2 regions of the Micromonospora sp. NPDC005171 genome follow, and region 2 is predicted to be linked to the other one. Evidence: riboswitches for the same ligand, from Rfam matches in the RefSeq annotation. Region 2 holds a riboswitch; the other holds the start of a gene.
The links. A riboswitch is a leader RNA that binds a small molecule or an ion and turns the genes downstream of it on or off. The one in region 2 is predicted to bind cyclic di-AMP.

Region 1 (7,183 bases), on a different contig from region 2:
GCTGATGATGGAACGCCCGGATGAGGTCAACGCCGCGCTCACCGGCGTGCTGCGGCGGGTGCTCGCCGAATCGCCGCCGGCCCACAGTGCCGCGACCCCCGCCGAGACGGGTGCCTGAGCACGTTCGCGCACCTCGGGCGCGGCGGGTCGGGCCCGGGGCCGTACCCTTCTGCGGTTGGCCCGCGCGGTTCCCGCCGCCTGCCGGCGACCTTTGAAGGAGCGTGCGTTGACCGACCAGACCGGCCTCGAGCAGGAGATCGCCGTCGAGCAACGACACCTCGACCGGGTGTACGCCCGACTGGCCGAGCTGCGGCAGTCGGCCGTCCGCGCCGAGCGGGACGGCTACCGGATGGCAAGGGTGGGCACGCACGGCGCCCTGGTCGAGCGCGACGCGATGGTGTTCCACGCGGCGCAGCGGCGGCACACCCTGGACGCCGAGCACGAGGGGCTGGTCTTCGGCCGGCTGGACCTGCGCGACCGTCAGGTGCTGCACGTCGGGCGGCTCGGGATCCGCGACGAGGACGCCGTCACGCTGGTCGTCGACTGGCGCGCGCCGGCCGCTGCCGCCTTCTACCAGGCCACCCCGGCGCAGCCGCTGGACGTGGTGCGGCGCCGCACGATCCAGTCGCGCGCCGAGCGGGTCACCCGGATCGAGGACGACCTGCTGGACCCGTCGGCCGCCCCGGAGGGGATGACCGTCGTCGGTGACGGCGCGTTGCTGGCCACCCTGTCCAAGGCCACCGGCAGGGGCATGCGCGACATCGTGGCGACCATCCAACGGGAGCAGGACGAGGCGATCCGCTCTCCGGGCTCCGGGGTGACCATCGTCGCGGGCGGCCCCGGCACCGGCAAGACCGCTGTCGCCCTGCACCGGGCCGCGTTCCTGCTGTATTCCGACCGCAGTCGCTACGCGGGCGGCGGCATCCTGGTGGTCGGCCCGTCGTCGGTTTTCGTCGAGTACATCGGCTCCGTGCTGCCGTCGCTCGGTGAGGACACCGCGACCCTGCACTCGCTGGGCACGCTCTTTCCGGGGATGACCGCGACCCGCCCCGACCCGCCCGAGGTGGCGGCGGTGAAGGGCTCGCTGCGGATGCGCCGGGTGCTGGAGCGGGCGGCCCGCGACGCGGTGCCGGGCGGCCCGGGTGAGCTGCGGCTGCTCTATCGGGGCACGTTGCTGCGGCTGGACCGGGCCGCGCTGGACCGGATCCGGGACCGCGCGCTGCAACGCGGCGCGCGGCGCAACGAGGTGCGCCGGGCCGGTTTCGACGGGGTGTTCGCCGCGCTCTGGGCGCAGGCCCGTGAGGTGAGCAGCGGTCGGCTGCCGGAGCAACCGGCCTTCGAGGCGGAGATCGCCGAGCGGTCGGAGTTCCGGGAGTTCCTCAAGGCGTGGTGGCCCCGGCTGCACCCCCGGCACGTGCTCGGCTGGCTGGGGCAGCCGGACCGGCTGCGCCGGTACGCCGAAGGGATCCTCTCCTCGGCGGAGATCCGGCTGCTCAACGCCGCGTACCGGAACCTGGACTCGGCTGGGCTGACCATCGCCGACGTGGCGCTGCTGGACGAGCTGGACGCGCTGCTCGGTAAGCCCGCGCAGCCGGCCCGCGCGCGACGTGACCCGTTCCAGCTCGCGGGCGGCGTCCGCGAGCTGAGCACCCTCGGCGAACGGCAGCGGGCCGCCCGCGCGGCGGCCCGGGAGCGCCCGGAGGACTACCGGGAGTACGCGCACGTGGTGGTGGACGAGGCGCAGGACGTCTCGCCGATGCAGTGGCGGATGATCGGTCGACGCGGCCGCCTGGCCTCCTGGACCGTGGTGGGCGATCCGGCGCAGACCGCGTGGACCGGTGACCCGGAGGAGCTGACCCGGGCCCGCGACCAGGCGCTGGGCCGGCGCAAGCGACACGATTTCACGCTCACCACGAACTACCGCAACTCGGCGGAGATCTTCGCGGTGGCGGCGGCGGAGATCCGTCGGCTCTACCCCGACCTGCCGTTGCCGACCGCTGTCCGCTCGACCGGGGTCGAGCCGGTCGAGCTGGTGGTGCCCGCGACGGAGTTGGAGACCGCGACAGTGGAGGCCGCCGCCGGCCTGCTGGCCGAGGTGGAGGGCACGGTCGGGGTGATCACGCCGGTCCCCCGCCGGGACGAGGTCGCCGGTTGGCTCGGCGCGCTCGGCGCGCCGAGGTTGCAGGTGGTGACCAGCCTGGAGGCCAAGGGCATGGAGTACGACGGGGTGGTGCTGGTCGCCCCGAGCGAGATCCGGGCGGATCCGGGCGCCGGGGTACGCACCCTGTACGTGGCGCTCTCCCGGGCCACCCAGCGGCTCACCACCATCGACCCGACCGGCTGACGTGCGCGGACTGCCGCCAGCGAGAGGCGCTACCCGTACACTTGCATACATAGCGATGTGAACATACATTTGACCGGGTCCCGACCAGCGGCGGAAGGTGGTTCTCGTGGGCGCAGGTCATGACCACCACCACGGGTCCGTCGCCAATGCCGCACACCAGCACCGAGGTCGACTCTGGGCGGCATTCGGGCTGCTCGCCACCCTGATGGTGGTCGAGGCGGTGGTCGCCCTGCACACCGGCTCGCTCGCCCTGCTCTCCGACGCCGGGCACATGTTCACCGACGTCCTCGGCATCGGGATGGCGCTCGCCGCGATCACGGCGACCCGGCGGGCCACCGGCGACCCGCAGCGCACCTTCGGCCTCTACCGACTCGAGGTGCTCGCCGCACTGGCCAACGCCGTCCTGCTCTCCGGCGTCGCGATCTACGTGGTGATCGAGGCGATCCGCCGTTTCGGCGACCCGCATGAGGTCGTCGCCGGGCCGATGCTCGTCGTGGCCGTGCTGGGCCTGCTCGCGAACATCGTCGCCTTCGCCCTGCTCCGGGCCGGTGCCAAGGAGAGCATCAACCTCCAGGGCGCCTACCTGGAGGTGGTGGGCGACCTGCTCGGCTCACTCGGCGTCATCGGTGCGGCGCTGCTCATCACCGTCACCGACTGGTGGTGGGCCGACCCCCTGGTCGCGGTCGCCATCGGCGTGTTCATCCTGCCGCGCACCTGGCGGCTGGCCCGCGCCGCCATCCGCATCCTGGTGCAGGCCGCCCCGGAGCACCTCCAGGTGACCGCGGTGCACGACCGACTGGCCGCCGTCCCAGGTGTCGTCGAGGTGCACGACCTGCACGTCTGGACGCTCACCTCGGGCATGGAGGTGGCCTCGGCGCACCTGACCATGGCACCCGGCGCGGAGGTCGGCGCGGTGCTCACCGCGGCGCGTACCGCCCTGCACGACGACTTCCGCATCGAGCACGCGACGTTGCAGATCGAGCCGGGTGCCGCCTCCGGCGCGTGTGGCTCCATCGAATGGTGACGGGGCCGTAATTTTGCGTGGTGACGCACGCACCGTCCGTCACATCAGCTGCAGAGGTCCCACCGGCACCGGTAGGCTCGGTCCCGGCCTCCACCAGGCGGCGCCCTCCCGGCGCCGGTGGCGGTCGCCGCCTAATCGCCCACCTGGGCGAACCGGGGAACCATGTTCCTGGGGTGCATCCGCGTCAGCGGTAGGGATCTTCCGTCCCGAACCCGTCAGCTAACCCGGTCGGCGGCTGACGGAAGGACATGCGCAGTGGCACCAGCACGACCACCCGCCGCCCGACTGGCGGCACTGATTGTCGCGATGTTCACCCTCGGCGTCGCGCTTCCGGCCGGCACCGCCTCGGCTGCTCCCCCGACCGGCCTGCGGGCCGCCGCACCCGACTCCGACGAGGAGGGCGGCACCCCGGCGCTGCGCGCCCAACTCGATGCGGCCAGCAAGGGCTACCTGGACGCGAAGCGCGCCCTCGACACCTCCGTACGACGGCAGCAGCAGCTCGCCACGCAACTGAAGACCATCGAGGGCGAGATCGACCAGCGCAACGGCAAGGTCGGCGAGATCGCCGAAGTGGCGTACCGCACCGGCCGGCTCGGTGCGATGTCGGCGCTGCTCAACAGCAACACCCCGGAAGGCTTCATGGACCGGGCGGCCGCGCTGGACGCGGTGGCCGCCAACGAGGACCGGGTGCTGCGCGACCTGCTGGCCAGCAAGGACAAGGCCAACCGGACCCGGGTCGCCCTGGACGGCGAGATCAACGAACAGCGCAAGCAGGTAGCGGTGATGGCCAAGCGCAAGGAACAGGCCGAACGGGCCCTGACAGTGGCCACCACGCCCAAGCCTCAGACCACCGCCGACGCCGGCTCCAACCGGGGCACCTCCAGCGCCAACGCGAAGGCCGCGCCGCGCAACTCCGACGGCTCCTGGCCTTCCGAGTCGTGCAGCGTGAACGACCCCACGCCGGCCAGCGGCTGCATCACCCCGCGCACCCTGCACGCGCTCAACCAGGCCAAGGCAGCGGGCTTCACCCGGTACGTCTCGTGCCACCGCCCCAGCGGCTCCGGTGAACACCCGAAGGGCCGGGCCTGCGACTTCGCCGCGCAGAAGAACGGCTTCGGCGGAAACGCGACCGGCGGAGACAAGACGTACGGCAACAATCTGGCCGCGTACTTCATCCGCAACGCGGACCGGCTCGCCGTGCTCTACGTGATCTGGTACAGGCAGATCTGGCTGCCCAGCAGCGGGTGGAAGTCGTACAGCGGGGCGCAGGGCACCCCGTCCACCGACCACACCAACCACGTACACCTGTCGGTCTACTGACCCACGCGTCGTGATGCCTGTGAGCCATCGTGATGACTCACAGGCATCACGTGCGTCCGGGGCCGGGCTACGTCACCGGGCGTACCCCTGATGTCGTCGCTCGTCGGACGACCCGGCCGGGGCTGGCGGGCAGCATCGCGGTATGCCTCGGATCCGACCCACCACCCGCAAGGCGCTGCTCACCCTGCACCTCGTCACCTCGCTCGGCTGGCTGGGCGCCGACCTGGTGCTACTCACCCTCGGCATCGCCGTGCAGCGGGGCGCCGACCCGGCGGTGGTCTATCCGGTCACCGCCCTGGTCGGCACGGTGCTGTTCGCGCCGCTGAGCGTCCTGGTCTGGCTGATCGGAGTCGCCAGCTCGCTGCTCACCCCGTGGGGCCTGCTGCGCCACCGCTGGGTGCTGGTCAAGCTCGTGCTCACCACTGTGATGGTCGGGCTGGTGCTGTTCCTGCTCACCCCGAACCTGCGCCACGCCGGAGCGGTCGGCGCCGCCCTGCCCGCACGCGATCGCGCCGACCTGGTCATCGCGCCGGCGGTGTCAACCAGCCTGATGATCATCGCGACGGTGCTGTCCACCTACAAGCCGTGGGGCCGGCGTCCCGTCGCCCGAACCACCCGCACGAGCCGTGATCGCGCTGCAACCACGATCTAGGTGCCTCCGCCGGGCATCTCACCGAGATCGACAAACCGGAACTGCGAGATCGGCGCAGCGGCGGCGGGTCAGGCCGGGGGTGGGGGGTTGCCGGTGCGGTCGAGGGCCGCGCCCAGCCGGGTGGCCAGGGCCAGGTGGGCGGCCTGGGCCTGGCGGAACGCGTAGCGGAACAGTGGCGTCGGCGCGGTCAGGGTGATCTCGACGTCGATGCGGATCAGGCCGTCCGGCTCGGCGCGCAGGCGGGTGTGGTTGCGCACGGTGGTGGCCGGCCACTGACGGGCCACCGTGACGATCTCGTCGGCCTCGCTGACCAACACGTCCGCGTGGTAGGTGGTCCGGAAGCGCAGCGGACCGGCCGCCAACCGGTCGTTGATCGTGTAGCTGGCCTGGGCGCCGGGCCGGGGCGGCACCCGGCGGACCCGGACGATCAGCGGATGCAGTTCGCCCTGCCGGGTCAGGTCGCTGAGCAGCGCGGCAGCCTCGGCGGGTGAACACCGGGCCTGGACGGTGTAGCTGAAGGTATCGCTGCTGAGCACACCGTCTCCTGCCGTCGTTTGTCGCCCGATCGTCCCGTACCGATGCCTGCCTGGCAACGCCCGACGGCCCCCAGCGCCGCGCCGGACCGGGCCGATGCGACGACCTGCCACCACCTGCCCGATTAAGGTCGGTTATTACGAATCTTCCGTAGATGCCGGAGGGCGGCCAGCATGAACGGCGACGACCGATGAGCGGGCACGTGATGGTCTTCGCGCCCACTCCACAGCTGACGGTGACATTGGACCAGCCCAACGACCACCCCGAGCTGCACCTGCACCCCGGCGGACAGGGCGTCTGGCAGGCCCGAATGGTGATCTCCCTCGGTGTCGACGTGGTGCTCTGCGCCGCCCTCGGCGGTGAGATCGGTCAGGTGTTGGAACCGCTGCTGGTCAGCGAGGGCGTGGACCTCAAGGTGGTGGTCCGTGACTCCGGCAGCGGCGGGTACGTGCACGATCGCCGGGAGGGCTCCCGGCAGGAGATCGCCGACGTGCCCGGGCAGCCGCTGAGCCGACACGAGATCGACGAGCTCTACAACCTCGCCCTCGGCGAGGGCCTGCGGGCCTCGGTGAGCATCCTCAGTGGGCCGAACGAACCGTGGCTCGTGCCGGCCGACCTGTACCGACGCTTCGCCGCCGATCTCGGCGCCAACGGCGGCCGGGTGGTGGTCGACCTCTCCGGCGACCACCTCGGTTCAGTGTTGGAGAGCGGGGTGTTCTTCCTCAAGGTGAGCCACGAGGAGTTGATCCGCGACGGCCGCGCGCGCAGCGACGACACCGCGGAGCTGACCCGGGCCATGTACGAACTGCACGCGGGCGGCGCCGAGACGGTGGTGGTGAGCCGCGCCGACCAGCCGGCGTTGGCGCTCATCGACGGGGAGTTGTTCCAGGTCGAGATGCCCCGGCTGGAGGCCGCCGACCCGCGCGGCGCGGGCGACTCGATGACCGCCGGAGTGGCGGCCGTGGTGGCCAGGGGCGGAGACATCCGGACCGCCATCCGCACCGGCGCCGCCGCTGGCGCGCTGAACGTGACCCGGCACGGCCTCGGCACCGGGCGGCTGGATTCGATCACCGGCCTGGTGGACCGGGTCCGGCTGGTGCCGGCGGACAGCCGGCAGCAGGAGCGGACCACCCCTGACGAGTTGGCCGACCGGGTGGTCGAGCGATGACCCTGCGGGTGCTGATCACCAACGACGACGGGATCGCAGCGCCGGGCATCCAGGCGCTGGCCTGGGCGGCCAGGCAGCGGGGCCTGGACGTGGTGGTAGCCGCGCCGATGGAGGAGGCGAGCGGCACCAGCGCCGCGATGA
Region 2 (7,183 bases):
TCACCGAGCAGCTCACCATCCTCGACCGGCTCGCTTCGCAGGAGCGCAAGGAGGTCGAGGGTGTGCTGGCCGTGCGGGCCAAGTACGACGGCGAGAAACAGAAGCTGGACGCGCTGATCGTCACCCAGACCAAGCAGCAGAACGACCTGGCGGCGAAGAAGAAGCAGATCGACGGCGAGATCAAGAAGCTCGAGGCGTCGATGCCGAAGACCACAGTGGTGACCGCGGCCTGCCCGACCATCAACGGAGTGGTCAGCGCGGCGGCCCGCACCGCGATCAAAACCGCCTGCGGCAAGGTCGGCAAGCCCTACGTCTGGGGTGCCACCGGCCCGAACTCGTTCGACTGCTCGGGGCTGACCCAGTACGCCTACAAGGCGGCCGGGATCTACCTCACCCACCACACGGGTGACCAGTGGAACGAGGGCAAGGCCATCTCGCGGGGCGATGCCCGCCCCGGTGACCTGGTCTTCTTCTTCTCCGGCCTGAGTCATGTCGGGCTGTATCTGGGCAACAACCAGATGGTGCACGCGCCACGTGCCGGCAAGCCGGTACAGGTGTCCAGCATCACCACCATGCCCATCGCCGGGTTCCGCAGACCCGGCTGATCCACCTCGCGCGACACGACGGCCCCCGGTCACCGACCGGGGGCCGTCGTGGTTGTCAGCGGGGCGCGCCCACCGGGGACGGCAACAGCTGTACGTCGGCGAGGTCGACGTACATGATCCGGTGGCCGAACTGGATCTGCGCGTAGCGGTTCTTGCCGCGGATCACCGTCCAGTCGCCGGGTGACGAGCCGTCGAACGTGCTGGCCCGGTAGTACTCGCCGGCCAGTACCGCGCCGACGGCGTACCGCTGCCCGGCGGCCAGGGTGTACTGGAGCGGGGATATCGTCTGGTAGGGCACCCCGTCCGGGTACGCCGCCTGCTCCGGGTACGCCCGTCCGTAGACCGGAATCGTGGTTCGGCCGGGCTTCGGCGTGGCCACCACGCCGACGGTCCAGCTGGCGGTCGGCGCGGACGCCGGGTTGTGGAACCAGGCCCGTTGCCCGAGGTACCAGATCGCCGTCCAGTCACCCTGCCGCCCGGCCAACGCGTACGTCTGCCCGGCGGATGCCCGGGCCCCGTGGTCGGAGACGAGCATCGTGTTCGGTGTGCCGTCCGGGCGGAGCGCGATGTCGTTGACCAGCGGCGCGTCCGCCGACGGTGCGCTGCGCAGCACCACAGCGGAGGAGCCGCGCGGCGCGCAGGGCACGCCCGCGGTGACGCAGCCGGTGAACGTCGGCTGGTTGGTGGCGTAGTCCGGGTCGATCCGGACCAGACCGGTGGCCGGGGTGCCGGTGTCGAGTCGCGGCGCGTGCAGCAGGTTGAAGTAGTGGGTCCAGTCCCAGTAGGGCCCCGGGTCCCAGTGCATGCCGCTCACGGTGGACGCGACGGTGCCGGGCACGTTGTCGTGGCCGATGATGTGCTGGCGGTCCAGCGGGATGCCGTACCGCAGCGCCAGGTGCTGGACCAGCTTCGCCGAGGTCCGGTACATCGCCTCGGTGTACCAGGTGCCCTGCGCCGCGAAGCCCTCGTGTTCCAGCCCGATCGACTTCGCGTTGACGTACCAGTTGCCGGCGTGCCAGCCGACGTCCTTGGTCTTCACGTGCTGGGCGATGTGCCCGTCGACCGAGCGCAGCGAGTAGTGCCAGCTCACGTAGGTCGGGTCCTGGACGAGTTTCAGGGTCGTCGCCCAACTCGCCTCGGTGTCGTGGATGACGATGTACTCAATCTTCTGCCGGGCGGGCCGGTCGGAGAGATCGTGGTTGCCGTAGTCCCCGTCGCCGAACGCCTCATAGGGGGCCGGGATCCACTCGCAGGAGATGGTGCGCGGGCACTCCACCCCGTCCGGGCGGGTCAGCCGGCGTAGGCCCAGCCGGTCCAACCAGGAACGCTCGGGCTGCACCGCGCGGGCCGGCAGGGTGATCCGCTGGCCGTCGTCGGTCACCCGGGACTGGCCCGCGCCGATGGTGGTGAAGACCTCGTCGGCGAAGGCCGCCGCGGCGTCGGCGCTGTCCGCGCCCGAGTAGCGGGCCACCGCGCCGTACCAGGCCGCCGGGTCGGTGTCGGTGCCGACCGGCGCGCCCAGATCCTTCTGGTACGCGCTCAGCAGCGCGGCCCCACCCCGGATGTTGAGGACCGCGTCGGTGCGCAGTGCCTCGGGGGCGGCGCCGGTCAGCGCGGCGGCGGCGTCCACGGTCTGCAACGCGGCGGTGGTCGGGGCGGGCGCCTCGACCGGTCGGGGCGCGGGCACCCGGCTGGGACGGGAGTCGTCCCCGCGTGGGTCCTCGTCGCCGGCGTCGTGGTGGCCGCGTCCGGGTAGGGCGGTCACGTGCCGCGCGTCGGTCAGGTGCATCGGGCCGTAGCCGCCACTGGTGCTCGGTGTGCCGGCGTTGGTGTCCCAGCGCGACTCCAGGTAGGAGACGCCGAGCAGCACGACGTTCGGCACGCCGTAATCGGTGGCCGCGGCGGCGTACTGCTGCTGGCGGTCGGTGGTGGGCGCGGCGGCGGCCGGGCCGACGGAGAGTGGCACCGTGGTCGCGGCGGCGACCACGGTGGCGGCGAGCAGTGCGCGCCAGCCGGTCGACAGGGTTGGATGGTGCATCGAACCCCCTAGATTCTCGCGGAGTGAGGTCAGGTCACCATCGCGCCGTCCGGGAGGTCAGGTCAATACCTTTCCATCTATCGAAGCCTTTAGAAAGAATTCTTCACACACGGTCGGTGACCTCGTCCAATCGGTACGGAGTGTCACGGCCGCACGGGTTGCGGATTGGTAACAGGCGTCTCTACTCTGGTCATTCGTCGGCCCGACAGCAGCTCCGCCCAGCCCGGGCGGTAACGGACCGACACCGCCGAGTCGTTTCCGAGCGAACCGGGGACCCAGGTCCCTCGGGGTGAATCCGCAGCAACTGCGGTAGGGCGCCGACTTCCCGCCCGAACCCGTCAGCTAACCCGGTAGGCGGTCAGGAAGAAGGAGTACGGAACCCCGGTGGCACTCCATGCCCCGCGGCCGTCGTCCGAGCGGTCGGCATCAGCCGGCCCGGCGTCGATCGTGCCGCGCCCACGCTGGTCCCGCTTCACCACCGCACTCGCCGCGCTGGCCGGCGTCGCCGTCGTCCTGACCGGCAGTGCCACGGCGGCCCACGCCGACCCGTCCGTCGCCGAGATCGAGCGCCAGATCGACGCCGACTGGAACAAGCTCGAACCGATCATCGAACGGCACAACGCCACCCGGATCGACCTCGCCGCGAAGCGCAAGCAGGCCGACGCGCTGGCCGCCCGGATCACTCCGCTGGAGCGCCAGGTCGACGCCGCGATGGACAAGGTCAGCGCGCTGGCCGTACGCGCCTACAAGGGTGAGAACGTCTCGACCGTCAATGCGGTGCTCGGCAGCCGGTCCCCCAGCGAGGTGGTCGGCCAGCTCGAAATGCTCGACCGCTTCGCGCACAACCAGCAGAAGGACGTACGCCAGGTCGCCGACCTGCGCGACCAGTTGGCCGCGCAGAAGGCGCCGCTGGACGAGATGGTGGCCCAGCTGACCCGCACCGAAGCCCAGCTGGCGGCGAAGAAGAAGCAGATCAACGAAGAGATCGACCGCCTACAGAAGCTGCGCCTCAAGGTGTACGGCAACGGCGGCGGGGGTCCGCTGCGCCCGGCGCCCTGCCCGGGCAGCTACCCCGGCGGCGCAGCGGGCACAGCCGTCAAATTCGCCTGCGCGCAGATCGGCAAGCCCTACGTCTGGGGTGCCGAGGGCCCGAACTCGTACGACTGCTCCGGGCTGATGTTGGCCGCCTGGGCGAAGGCCGGTGTGTCGCTGCCGCACAACGCCGCCGCGCAGAGCCGCGTCACCAAGAACGTCAGCAGGGGCGACCTGCGCCCCGGCGACCTGGTCTTCTACTACAGCGACATCCACCATGTCGGGATGTACGTCGGCGGCGGCTGGGTGGTGCACGCCTCGCAGGCCGGCCAACCGATCAAGATGAAGAAGGTCGACGACGGCCCGATCCACAGCTACGGCCGCCCAGGCTGACCCCGGGTGACCGGAGGGCCCGTCGCGATCACGTCGCGGCGGGCCCTCGTCGTTCTGGTATCAGCGGGTTGGCCAGGTGCGCCAGTGCTGCCAGGCGCGGCTGGGCGTCGGCCCTCGCTGGCCCTGGTAGCGCGAGCCGTAGACCACCGAGCCGTACGGGTGCTCGGCCGGCGAGGAGAGCCGGAAGATGCAGAGCTGCCCGATCTTCATGCCCGGCCAGAGGGTGATCGGCAGGTTCGCCACGTTCGAGAGCTCCAGCGTCACGTGACCGGAGAAGCCCGGGTCGATGAAACCGGCAGTGGAGTGCGTGAGCAGACCGAGCCGGCCCAGGGAGCTCTTGCCCTCCAGCCGGCCGGCGAGCTGGTCACCCAGCGAGATGACCTCAAGCGTCGAGGCGAGCACGAACTCCCCCGGATGCAGCACGAACGGCTCGCCGTCGGGGACCTCGACCACCGACGTCAGGTCGTCCTGCTGCATGGCCGGATCGATGTGGGTGTAGAGGTGGTTGTTGAAGACCCGGAACAGCCGGTCGAGTCGCACGTCGATGCTGGACGGTTGGACCAGGGTGGGCTCGAACGGCTCCAGGCCCAGCGTGCCGGCCTTGATCTCGGAGACCAGGTCGCGGTCGGAGAGCAGCATCGGACCACCATAGCCGCGCTGCCAAAAATGGCCAGATTCGGTGCCGGTGACCAGCGCGTCGAGGTCGCTGCTCGTACATTTGTTCGATAGAATGTCCACATGGCTTCCTGGTCCGAATTCGCCGCCGACGAGCCCCGACTCGCCGACGGGATCCGCGTTCTCCTCCAGCAATACGGGCCGGGCTTCGGCTATCTGGCCACGGTCCGTGCCGACGGCGGGCCCCGCGTCCATCCGGTCTCCCCGGTCATCACCGCCGAGGGGCTGTTCTGCTTCATCATCGACTCGCCCAAGCGCCGCGACCTCGAACGTGACGGCCGTTACGCGCTGCACTCGTTCCCCGCAGAGGAGAGCGACGACGAGGCGTACGTGGCGGGTCGCGCCCGTCCGGTGACCGATCCGGTCCGGGTGGCGCTCCTGGCGCAGAGCGCCCGGGCCGAGCCGCAGGTCGACTGGCGGCTCTTCGAGTTCACCGTCGACGTGGCGATGCTCACCCGCCGTGAGCAGCACATCGCGGGCATTCCGGGCCTCCCGCCGGGCCGGCCGGCCGTTCGGGTCTGGCTCGACCCAAACGCCCAGGCGGCGGTGGCCGCCCCGCTGACCGTCCCGCAGACCCGCCCGACCCGTCTCAGCCGTGACGTCCAGTGCACTGCCGCCTGACCACGACCGGAAGATCATCGGCGCCGGCTCCGTCGCAGCGGAGCCGGCGCCGGGTGTACGCCTCGGCCCGCCGGCCGCCCGCCGCCCGCGTTGATCAACTGGGTTTCAGGGATATCGCGTGGTCCCGGCACTTCGGATGCCCCGACTTCCAGGAAGCCGAGTGGATCAACCCGGCCCAGGCCGCGCGGAGCGGTACGCGGACACGTGCGGCCGCCGGGGGGACCTGGGTGCAGAGGCTCGACGACTCGGGTACAGTGGTGCCGCTTGCGGGTGTAGTTCAATGGCAGAACATCAGCTTCCCAAGCTGACAGTGCGGGTTCGATTCCCGTCACCCGCTCCACTGCGAAGGCCCTGGCCAGGACGTGAGTTCCGGTCAGGGCCTTCGACGTTTCCTGGGCCACGAGTGCCCGGCGGGCCAGCCACGTGGCCACCACCTGGGCCGCAACTTCACGCCCGGACCGCTGCGCGTCCCGTGCCAGCCGGCGCAGTTGTTGTGGCGCCCAGCGGGAATTCGCAGACGGTGTGCCAAGGGCTGACGTCCGGTGTCCCGGCGATGAGCCGGACCCTGTCGATGGTCGCGTGGATCGGCAGGTGCGCGGCGACGGTGTCCGCTGCGTGGCGCAGCGTGGGCTTGGCCGCGTCGTGACCGATGGTCAGGTGCGGCACCACGTCGCTGTGTGCCCCGGCATACGGGGGCGCCTCGGGAAACTGCCGCCACACCGCCGCAGTGAGCTCCCGGAACGGACGATCTGGCTGCGGAGCAAGCCAGACGACCGTGTCGCCAAACCAGCCGACGTGCGTCAGTGCGACGTCGAACCGCGGTATCTCGGCAATGGTCTCGCGCAGCACCGCCATGACCTGCTCATCGATCTGCTGCGGGGGCAGGAACGGGTAGAGGACGGTCACGTGCGCCGGCACGCCCCACCCGGCGGCCCGGTCGAGCGATGCCCGGAAGCGGCCCACCGCCTCCTCGGCCTCGGGTATCGGCACGATGAGGGCGGTCTGTGTCGGTTCCATCCCCGCAGTTTCCAACCACGATCGGTGCCGGTCCACGTGATTTCTCCGCCCTCTGCAACTGGCGGAGATCCCCTACCGGTAGTCGGCGAAGATGCGGCGTTCCACGCCGTCGACGGTGACCGGGCCGCCGTGGGGAAGGATCCACTGCGGTCTGGTGTGACCGAACGAAACGCCGACGCAGACGACCGCCTCGGGGTTGTAGCGGCCCACCACGTCGACCACCGTGTCGCGCTGCTGCTCGCGAAGCCGTTCCCGGTCGGCGGCCGGGGGTCGACGGGTGTGGTCGGAGACCGGCGGACGGGCGACCAGGACCGCGTCGACGGCGCTGAGGAAGCCGCGTTCACCCAGTGATCGGAGGATCCAGCCGACCTCACGGGCGGGGAGAAGCTCCTCCGACGTTTCGATGAGCAGCACCCCACCCTGCAGGACCTCCGGGGAAAACGGGAAGCGTCCCGCCGTCAGGATCCACTGGATGACTTCCAGGCAGCCACCCCAGGTGGGGCCGGTGACCGCGCGGGGCGGCCCGTACCAACTCCACGGCTCCGTCGGTTCGCGCTCTCCAAAGGACTTCAACGCCTGCGGGTCTGCCCAGTCGATGCCGATGTCCTCGGACTCACCCGGATCGGTGATCTCCAGCCGTTCCCCGGTGAGCAGTGCCGCTCGCAGCGACCGGACGTGGATGTCGTCGACGGCAGGCCCGGGGCCGAGGTGCACCTGGGAGGACCCGCCGTAGAAGCTGGCGATGCCGAGGCCCCAGAGCCAGTGGTGCAGGTTGGTGTTGTCGCTGGTGCCCAGGAACGGC

Region 1: linked by a shared signal. The riboswitch ahead of ABZU74_RS13870 (hypothetical protein) and the one ahead of ABZU74_RS02490 (NlpC/P60 family protein) in region 2 are both predicted to bind cyclic di-AMP.

The regions. Positions count from the first base shown of each region.
Region 1 covers NZ_JBEXIM010000008.1:83,930-91,112, forward strand. Annotated here, with positions in the region: gene ABZU74_RS13855 (alpha/beta hydrolase) at 1-118, shown strand, start outside; gene ABZU74_RS13860 (AAA family ATPase) at 227-2,344, shown strand; gene ABZU74_RS13865 (cation diffusion facilitator family transporter) at 2,451-3,368, shown strand; cyclic di-AMP (ydaO/yuaA leader) riboswitch at 3,487-3,618, shown strand; gene ABZU74_RS13870 (hypothetical protein) at 3,675-4,688, shown strand; gene ABZU74_RS13875 (hypothetical protein) at 4,831-5,340, shown strand; gene ABZU74_RS13880 (SRPBCC family protein) at 5,409-5,876, opposite strand; gene ABZU74_RS13885 (PfkB family carbohydrate kinase) at 6,065-7,042, shown strand; gene ABZU74_RS13890 (5'/3'-nucleotidase SurE) at 7,039-7,183, shown strand, end outside.
Region 2 covers NZ_JBEXIM010000001.1:528,835-536,017, reverse strand. Annotated here, with positions in the region: gene ABZU74_RS02500 (NlpC/P60 family protein) at 1-605, shown strand, start outside; gene ABZU74_RS02495 (peptidoglycan recognition family protein) at 661-2,643, opposite strand; cyclic di-AMP (ydaO/yuaA leader) riboswitch at 2,879-3,014, shown strand; gene ABZU74_RS02490 (NlpC/P60 family protein) at 3,028-4,068, shown strand; gene dcd (dCTP deaminase) at 4,129-4,707, opposite strand; gene ABZU74_RS02480 (pyridoxamine 5'-phosphate oxidase family protein) at 4,807-5,364, shown strand; tRNA gene ABZU74_RS02475 (tRNA-Gly) at 5,631-5,704, shown strand; gene ABZU74_RS02470 (2'-5' RNA ligase family protein) at 5,812-6,417, opposite strand; gene ABZU74_RS02465 (LD-carboxypeptidase) at 6,454-7,183, opposite strand, start outside.